One region of the Mesorhizobium sp. LSJC269B00 genome, then DNA from elsewhere that is predicted to be linked to it. Evidence: predicted binding sites of a transcription regulator. Region 1 holds the regulator's gene; the other holds the start of a gene.
The links. Region 1 encodes LexA, which represses DNA repair genes until DNA is damaged. Its sites were predicted from a motif close to TGTTCNNNNTGTGTTCNG; they were not measured.
Positions count from the first base shown of each region.

Region 2: X771_RS158165 (PA0069 family radical SAM protein) is a predicted target of LexA. The motif match lies at 1,957-1,974, and genes of this name have one in related genera.

Region 1 is NZ_AYVN01000005.1:682,114-686,286, forward strand. It holds gene kynU (kynureninase) at 1-338, opposite strand, end outside; gene X771_RS148550 (GntR family transcriptional regulator) at 506-1,270, shown strand; gene lexA (transcriptional repressor LexA) at 1,476-2,258, shown strand; gene X771_RS148540 (ComEC/Rec2 family competence protein) at 2,252-4,173, opposite strand, start outside.
Region 2 is NZ_AYVN01000002.1:491,235-495,407, reverse strand. It holds gene X771_RS158150 (aldehyde-activating protein) at 1-178, shown strand, start outside; gene X771_RS158155 (hypothetical protein) at 168-1,142, opposite strand; gene X771_RS158160 (glycosyltransferase) at 1,395-1,898, opposite strand; gene X771_RS158165 (PA0069 family radical SAM protein) at 2,049-3,203, shown strand; gene X771_RS158170 (ribonuclease HII) at 3,358-4,056, shown strand.

The DNA.
Region 1 (4,173 bases):
CCGAGCGCTGCGTGCAGCAGCTTGTAGATGTTGATCGAGGTTGTGTCGCAGACCACCGTCTGCCCGTCAGCCGCGCCGATCAGTCGTCCGAGCTGATCTCCCAGTTCCACCGGCATGTTGAACCAGCCAGCCGTGTTCCAGGCGCGAATGAGGTCCTGCGCCCATTCCTGCGTGGCGGCCTGTTGCAATTCGCTGAAGACGGCTGGTGACGCGGCACCCAGCGAATTGCCGTCGAGATAAATCACGCCTTGCGGCAAGACAAAGCGTTCACGCATGGAGCGCAGCGGATCGGCGGCATCCATTGCATCGATTGTAGCGAGATCGGGTGTCGTGCTCATGATCCGGCGCCCTTCCATGGACAAACGCGCGCGGCGGAGCCTGCCGCCCAAACATGCCGGCGATCTTGAGTGGTCGCCCTTGAACTGTCAAATATTATATATAATTCACCCATTGAAAGGCTTTGATATATAATGATCCGCCGAGCGTTTATGTCTGATGGATCACGATGCTGGATGACGAGCAGACCTCGAAGACGGAAGCGGCCTATCGCCTGCTCAGGCGCGATATTCTTGCGACCCGGCTGGCGCCTGCCGCGCCGTTGAAGCTGAGCACGCTGCGCAACACCTACGGCATCGGCTGGACGCCGTTGCGCGAGGCGCTGTCGCGGCTGGAGGCGGAACGGCTTGTGACCGCCATCAGCAACCGCGGGTTTGCGGTCGCTCCCGTCTCTCGGGCGGAGCTCGAGGATTTGGCGCGTGCGCGGCTGGTGGTCGAACTGCCCCTGCTGGTGGAATCGATCGAGGAGGGCGACCGTGAGTGGGAAGACGCGGTCGTTGCCGCCCACTATCGTCTCTCACGGTGCGGGTCTGTTCTCGACGATCCATCGGATGATGCGGTCGACGCGTGGTACGAAAAACACGATGCCTTCCATGCGGCGCTGCTCAGTGCCGCGACATCCAGCTGGCTGCTGCGCTTCAATGCGACGATTTCCGACCAATTGCATCGCCATCACCGCTTTCTGGGTCTGGCCCCGACGCTGCGCGCCGCCGCCGGCCGCACGGATGGCCACCGGAAGGCCGTGGCGGCCCTGCGCGACGCCGTGGCGATCGAACACCATACCGCCCTGATGGAAGCGGCCCTCGATCGCGACGTCGAACGTGCGAAAACTCTGATGACCGCTCACATCGGCTACACGCTGCAGGTCTATGCCCAGAGTGAACCCGGCGCGGATGCTGCGCAGCCCCGTCCGAAAAGGAAGCGGCGATCGTAGCCGACGACGCAGGGCACTTTGTCTTCGTTTCACCCCGTTGCCGGCCAACGACTACGAGCGGCGCTCGCAGCGCCGAACGTTACGCTGAACAAAACGTCAACACATTCATTAAACTTTAAAAGGTTGCGGAACACAACTGGAACAGATAGTGTTTGTTCTGGGTTTGTTTTTTCTGATTCTGGTTTCAGAACCCTTGGGGGCCGCGATGCTGACGCGCAAACAACATGAGCTTCTGATGTTCATCCATGAACGCCTGAAGGAGAGCGGAATCCCGCCGTCCTTCGACGAGATGAAGGAAGCGCTCGACCTCGCCTCCAAGTCCGGCATCCACCGCCTGATCACGGCGCTTGAGGAGCGCGGTTTCATTCGCCGGCTGCCGAACCGGGCGCGCGCGCTGGAAGTGCTGCGGCTACCCGACTCGATCGCACCAGGCCTCAACGCGGCGAGGAAGTTTTCGCCGAGCGTCATTCAGGGCAGTCTTGGTCAAGCCGGCCAAGGGCAAGGCGGCCAGGGACAAGGCGGGATGGGCCAAGGCGGTCTCGGCCGCCAGATCAAGCCGGGCTCGCCGTCGCGTTCGATGTCTGCCGGCAATGACGATGCCGTTTCCGCGATTTCAATCCCGGTTATGGGACGCATCGCCGCCGGCGTGCCGATCGACGCCATCCAGCATCAGACCCATTCGATCTCGGTGCCGCCCGACATGATCATGGGCGGCGAACACTACGCGCTCGAGGTCAAGGGCGATTCGATGATCGAGGCCGGCATTTTCGATGGCGACACGGTCATCATCCGCAATGCCGACACAGCCAGCCCCGGCGAGATCGTGGTGGCGTTGGTCGACGATGAGGAAGCGACCCTGAAACGCTTCCGCCGCAAGGGCGCCTCGATCGCCCTGGAAGCCGCCAACCCGGCCTACGAGACCCGCATTTTTGGACCGGACAGGGTGAAGGTGCAGGGCAAGCTTGTCGGATTGATCCGGCGCTACTGAGCCGGCTTGGGTTTGTACTTTTCACGCTGGTTGTAAGGCGGCAGGCCGCGCGCTTCGCGGGAGAAGCGGCGTTGCTCGTGCCAGGGGCGATACGGCTTGTCGACGGCGAAGCGGATGGTTGGCGCTGCAGCTGCCGATTGCGGATCGAAGAAGACGGCGGCGCTGCCGTCGCGGGCCAGCTGTTTCTTCGTCACGACCAGCACAAGCGGGTCGCGGCACGGATTGTAGGCCGTGGCGTCATCGATGACGATCAGGCTCGCGAAGGCACAGGCCGGCCGCGCCGTCTTGCGGTCTTTGGCAAGGGCTACAATGGCTCCGGAAGGGTGTCGGGCGATACAGAGATCGCCCATGCAATAGAAGGGCGACCCGGGCGGCAGATCGAGCGGATCGAGATCGAACCGCGTATCTGTTGCCTCGAAAATCTCGGGCGGGATAATGGTTTCGGCCCGCAGCGCCCGTTTCCAATTGTCCGTGGTGAATTCGTTGGAGCGTTCGCGGTTGAGGGCGAGTTCGCCGCCACCGATCGGCATGGCCACCAGATGTGCGTCCTCGGATATGAGCACGTCGGGCGTAAGCACCTGCGGCACCGTCAACAGGCCGGCCAGCGCGAAAGGCACGGCCGCCAGCCTGAGCCAGGTGGTGGCCATGGTGGCGATGACGAGGGCGACCGCCACCAACAGCACCGAGCGGATGGAGATCAGCCCGACGGCGTCGACCGGCGAGCGCTCGGAAATCCAGGCCGATATAGCGATCATCGCCATCAGACCCTTGCCCATCACATAGAGGAACGGCCCGTCGGCGCCGAACGGCATCGCCAGTGCGCTGAGCACGGCAAAGGGCATGACGATCAACGAAACAATCGGCATCACGGCCAGATTGGCGATCAGGCTGAGCGGCGACACACGCTGAAAATGCCAAATGGCGAACAGCAAGGTTGCACTGCCGGCGATGATCGAGGTCATGGCGAGGCCGCCCATGGCCAGCGCGAATTTTCGCGACAGGAAGCCGACGAAGGAGCGCTTTGCCGACGGCGTTCTCACCTTGTCGGCGCGGTAATCGGCCCAGCCGGCATAGGCGCCGACAAGGGCGGCGGTGGCGGCAAACGACATCTGGAAGCTGGGACCGACCACCTCGTGCGGCGACACCAGGATGACGGCAATGGCGGAGATCGCCAGATTGCGCATGGTGAGTGCGGCGCGATCAAACAGCACGGCGACAAGCATGACCGCCAGCATGATGAAGCTGCGCTCGGCGGCAACCACGACGCCTGAAATAACGAGATAGGCGGCGATCGAGACAAGCGCTGCCGCGGCCGCATATTTCTTCACCGGCCGGCGCGAAGAGAAATCGGGAAACAGCGCAAAGGCGCCACGCAGCAACGCCATGATGGTGCCGGCAACCAGCGCCATGTGCAGGCCGGAGATGGAGATGATGTGGTAGATGCCGGTGCGCCGCATCGCTTCGTTGACCTCGTCCGGGATGCCAGCGCGCACCCCGACAATCAACGCCGCGGCAATCTCGCCTTCGGCGCCGCCGATCTTGCCCCTGATATGGTCGGCAATGTTTTCGCGCGCGTTCTCGATTGCCGAGGAGAGCCGCGCGGTCAGCGGCGGCGGTCCCTGCGTAGCAATGGTTTTCGGATTGCCGAGAAAGAAGCCGCTGCCGCCGATACCGGTGAAATAGCTGTCGAAGGAGAAATCGGAGCTCTCTGGCCGCACCGGACCGGTCGGCGGCAACAGCCTGGCATAGCCGGTGATCAGGGAGCCGGCGGTCATATCGGCGGGAACGGTCCGCGCCGAGAGCCTGACCCGCTCCGGGGCGTAGCGCAGCTTGGGGTAAGCGGTCGAAACCACGTCGAGCGTCAGCCTGATGCGCCCGCTCTCCATCTGTTCGAGACTGACGACGCGGCCGGTCA
Region 2 (4,173 bases), on a different contig from region 1:
TGTGACCACCGACGGCGAACCGAGAGCGATCGTCATCGTCAATGCGCTGGATCACCGGCCGCGGTTCAACCGCGAGCCGGTCCCAATGGACTATGATGCCGAGAACAAAGAGGGTCGCATTGCCCGGCGGCAAGCGCGCTGGATGCCGGTCGAGATCCGCTCCGGCGTCAGCGGATGACCGGCTCGCCGTGGAAGCGGCGGCGCGAGGGCGGCGAGACGCCGAAGCCGACCTCCATCATCAGCCGTGGCGTGGTGGACGGCACGGTGCCCATGTGGAAGCCGAACGGGTCCTCGACGAAGCCGAGGCCGGCCTCGCCGGTCAGCGTGACCGGGCTGTCGTCGCCATAGACCTTGAGCACGTCTTGCGCCGGATGGCCGACCAGCAGCGTCAGCTGGTGCTTGAGACTGCGCCTGTTGTGGCTGCCTTTGACATAGACATGCGGACCGGTGCCGGCATCGCAGGGTTTCAGATAGAAGAAGAATTTCAGCATCCGCCAGTCGTCGAGATCGAAATGATATTTGCCGAGCGAGGCAAGGTTCTTGTCGGCGTCGGAAGCCTCGCCGGTCGGAAAGCTCCACCAGACACGCGTGGTGATCAGCTTTGCCTGCCCGCCCAGATAGTGCTGGGCGATGTCGAGCAGCAGCGGGTCGTTCTGGATGGCGAGTGCCGCCTTGCAGCCGAGGATGCGCTCGAAATAGTGGCCGCTGAGCAAAGAGCGGCCGAACCGCTTCTCGGCTTCTGCGTGTTCTCCGGGCATGAATTCGAGCCGGCGGTCGAAATTGCCGAAGCACGGCGTGCTCTGAGCAAAGCTGGCGATCTCTTCGTGGATTGCCTGCGGAAGGACCAGTCCGGAGAACAGGCCATCGGTGCGCAGCGCCGCGACGATCGACTTGAGGTCGACGCCCCTGAACATCGTCGCTCCGGCACTCTGCGCGGGGCGCGCGGCTTTGGCGCCAAGCCAGTGCAGCTTGCGCGCCGGCATGGTGCGAGCAAGCACGAACATCGGCAGCCATGCGGGATTTTCGCGCAGGTCGGACAGATAGGTCGGGATACGCACCGCAATGCGGCGGAGCAGGCTGCCGTTGCGGGCAATGGCTTCCAGACTGGGGGCGCCGGATTTGTCAGGGGACGAAAGGTTCATCGGGGTCCTCAGATATGAACGGCAGCAACGACGACGCGGCGCTTGCTTACCGCTCCGGCACTACCCAAACCCCGATATCCCGCATCAACGGAATGCTAATCCCGCGTCAGCTTTTGTGCAATGCACAATAGCTTTTTGCGGCGAAAAAGAGGGATGGTGCTGCGACCGTGCCAATGCGGATGAGACGCCGACGCTGCCCCTCATCCGCCCTTCGGGCACCTTCTCCCCGTGAACGGGGAAAAGGAAGAAACATCACTTCTTCGGCGCCAGCCAGATTTCGGCGTCGAGCCGCCTGGTGGCGAGACCGCGCGCAAGGGCTTCGGCGCTGTGCGCGTTCTTCGACAGGGCAGCGGCCTGGCGCTTGCTGATGACCAGCCCTTCGGCCAGCGCCCGGTTGCCCGAAAACACCCGTGACAGGAACGGCGTGCGGCTGCCGCGCGCACGGCAAAAGCGCGCCGGCATGGTTTGCCGCGCCGTGTGAGCGACAACGTCGTCGATCCAGCCCTCCGCCAGCCTTGCGCCGGGTTCCAGAAACAGCAGCCAGTCACCCTTCGCCTGCCTGATTCCCGCGGCAATGCCGCCGGCCACGAAGTGGCAGCCGGCATGATCGGCAACCCGATGCGTCTGGTCGGTCGAGCCGGTGTCGCAGACGATGACATCGCGCACCACGCCCTCGACCGCGCCGCCGATCAACGAGGCGAGCGTGCGGGCAAGGCCTTCTTCGTCATCCCGGGTTTCGATGAGAACGCTGAGCATTTTTAGCCGAATAGCGGAAAGCCCGGCGCAGCGCCAGTTTTGCATGGCCCAACGAAAAAGTTCTTGCTTTGTTCTCATCAGCGAAATAGGATTATTTTCATGAACAGAGCGATTCGACAGCCAGCCGACAGTCCTTGGGAAAGGGCCAAAATGGAACATATCGTGCGTGCGGACATTGCTGCTTTCGGAGCAGGGCGAGCCGAGATGGCCAATGCGATGATCGAACAGAGCGGCATGCGCGTCCGTCCGGATCGCAACCGCGGCCGTTCCGCGGGCATCAACCCGTCCGGCCGGTTCGAGCCGGTCAGCCGGCATGTGTTCGACGACGGCTGGAATTCGCTGGAGGAATTGCCGCCGTTCAAGACCGAAGTGCAGGTCGAGAAGCCGCGCACCATCATCACCCGCAACGAATCGCCCGACATTTCCTTCGACCGCTCGATCAACCCCTATCGCGGCTGCGAGCATGGCTGCGTCTATTGTTTCGCCCGGCCGACGCATTCCTTCATGGGCCTGTCGCCGGGGCTGGATTTCGAAGCGAAGCTGTTTGCCAAGCCGGATGCGGCGCGGCTGCTCGACAAGGAACTGTCGAAGGATGGCTATCAGCCGCGCACCATCGCGATCGGCACCAACACCGATCCCTACCAGCCGATCGAGAAACAATACCGGATCATGCGCGAGATCCTCGAAGTGCTGGAGGCGCGCGGCCATCCGGTCGGCATCGTCACCAAATCCCATCTGGTGACGCGCGACATCGACATCTTGTCGCGCATGGCCGAACGGGGCTTGGCCAAGGTGGCGCTGTCGGTGACGACGATGGACCGCATGCTGGCGCGCACCATGGAGCCACGCGCGTCGACGCCGACCAAGCGGCTTGAGGCAATCCGGCAGCTTTCCGATGCCGGCATCCCGGCCTCTGTCATGGTGGCGCCGATCATTCCCGGCCTGACCGACCAGGAGATGGAGCGCATCCTCGATTCGGCACGCGCCGCAGGCGCCCGCGAGGCCGGCTATGTCATCCTGCGCCTGCCGCTCGAGGTGGCGCCGATCTTCAAGGACTGGCTGCTGCGCCATTATCCCGACCGCTACCGGCACGTGATGTCGCTGATCCGTTCGATGCGCGACGGCAAGGACTATGATTCGGAATGGGGCAAGCGGATGAAAGGCGCCGGCCCCTATGCCTGGCAGATCGGCCGGCGCTTCGAGATCACGGCCAAGCGGCTCGGCCTCAACGCCGAGCGGCGCACCCTCCGAACCGACCAGTTTGTCGCCGCCGCCAAGGCGACCGAGCAGCTGATGCTGCTCTGAGAGTAGCGCCTGCCCTGCCCTCGTGGTTGGCAGGCGACCCAAGAATCCCGTCCGGCCTGTCCCCCGGCCTGCAGACGGTGCCCTCCCGGTCTTGCCCCACTCGACCCTGGAGGGACTTGCGGAGAATCGGAGCCGATGCGAACCTCGCCGCAACATGGCTCGCGCGCGTTCCGATTCTCCGCTTCTTTTAGAAATCGTCGAAAAGCCCGACTTCTCCTTCGAGACGAAGGCGATGGCTGAAGGCCTGTGGCCGGTGGCAGGCATGGACGAGGCCGGCCGCGGTCCGCTGGCCGGGCCGGTGGTGGCGGCGGCGGTGATCCTCGATCCCGCCAACATTCCCGACGGGCTAGACGATTCCAAACGGCTCAACCATTTGCAGCGCGAGGCGCTGTTCCTGAAAATCCTGGGGTCAGCGCTCGGCGTGTCGATGGCCTCGGTCAGCGCCGAAGGCATTGACGGCAGCAATATCCTCAAGGCCAGCCTGGAAGCCATGCGCCGCGCCCTTGCCGGCCTGCCGATCCAGGCGAAGCTGGCGCTGGCCGATGGCCGCGATGTGCCGCCGGGCCTCCTCTGCGAAGGCCGCGCGCTGATCAAGGGCGACCAGCGCTCGCAATCGATCGCCGCCGCCTCGATCGTCGCCAAGGTGATGCGCGACCGCATGATGTGCGGCTGCGGCAGCCACCACGAACGCTACGGGTTCGAAGTCCACATGGGCTACGCCACCGTGCGGCACCGCACCGCGATCGAAGCGCATGGTCCGGTGGCAAGGCTGCACCGGGCGTCATTCGCGCCGTTCAGGCTGGGTGGAGTTGAGGTGGTTGAGGAAGAAGGGTTTGTCGGGTTGGACAGCTAATCTCCCCCCTTGAGGGGGAGATGGCCGGCAGGCCAGAGGGGGGTCGCCGCGCGTGAAGCGCCAGCCCTTCTTCGCAGCAGAATGCGTCGCGCCCGGTCGCACCGACCCCCTCTGTCG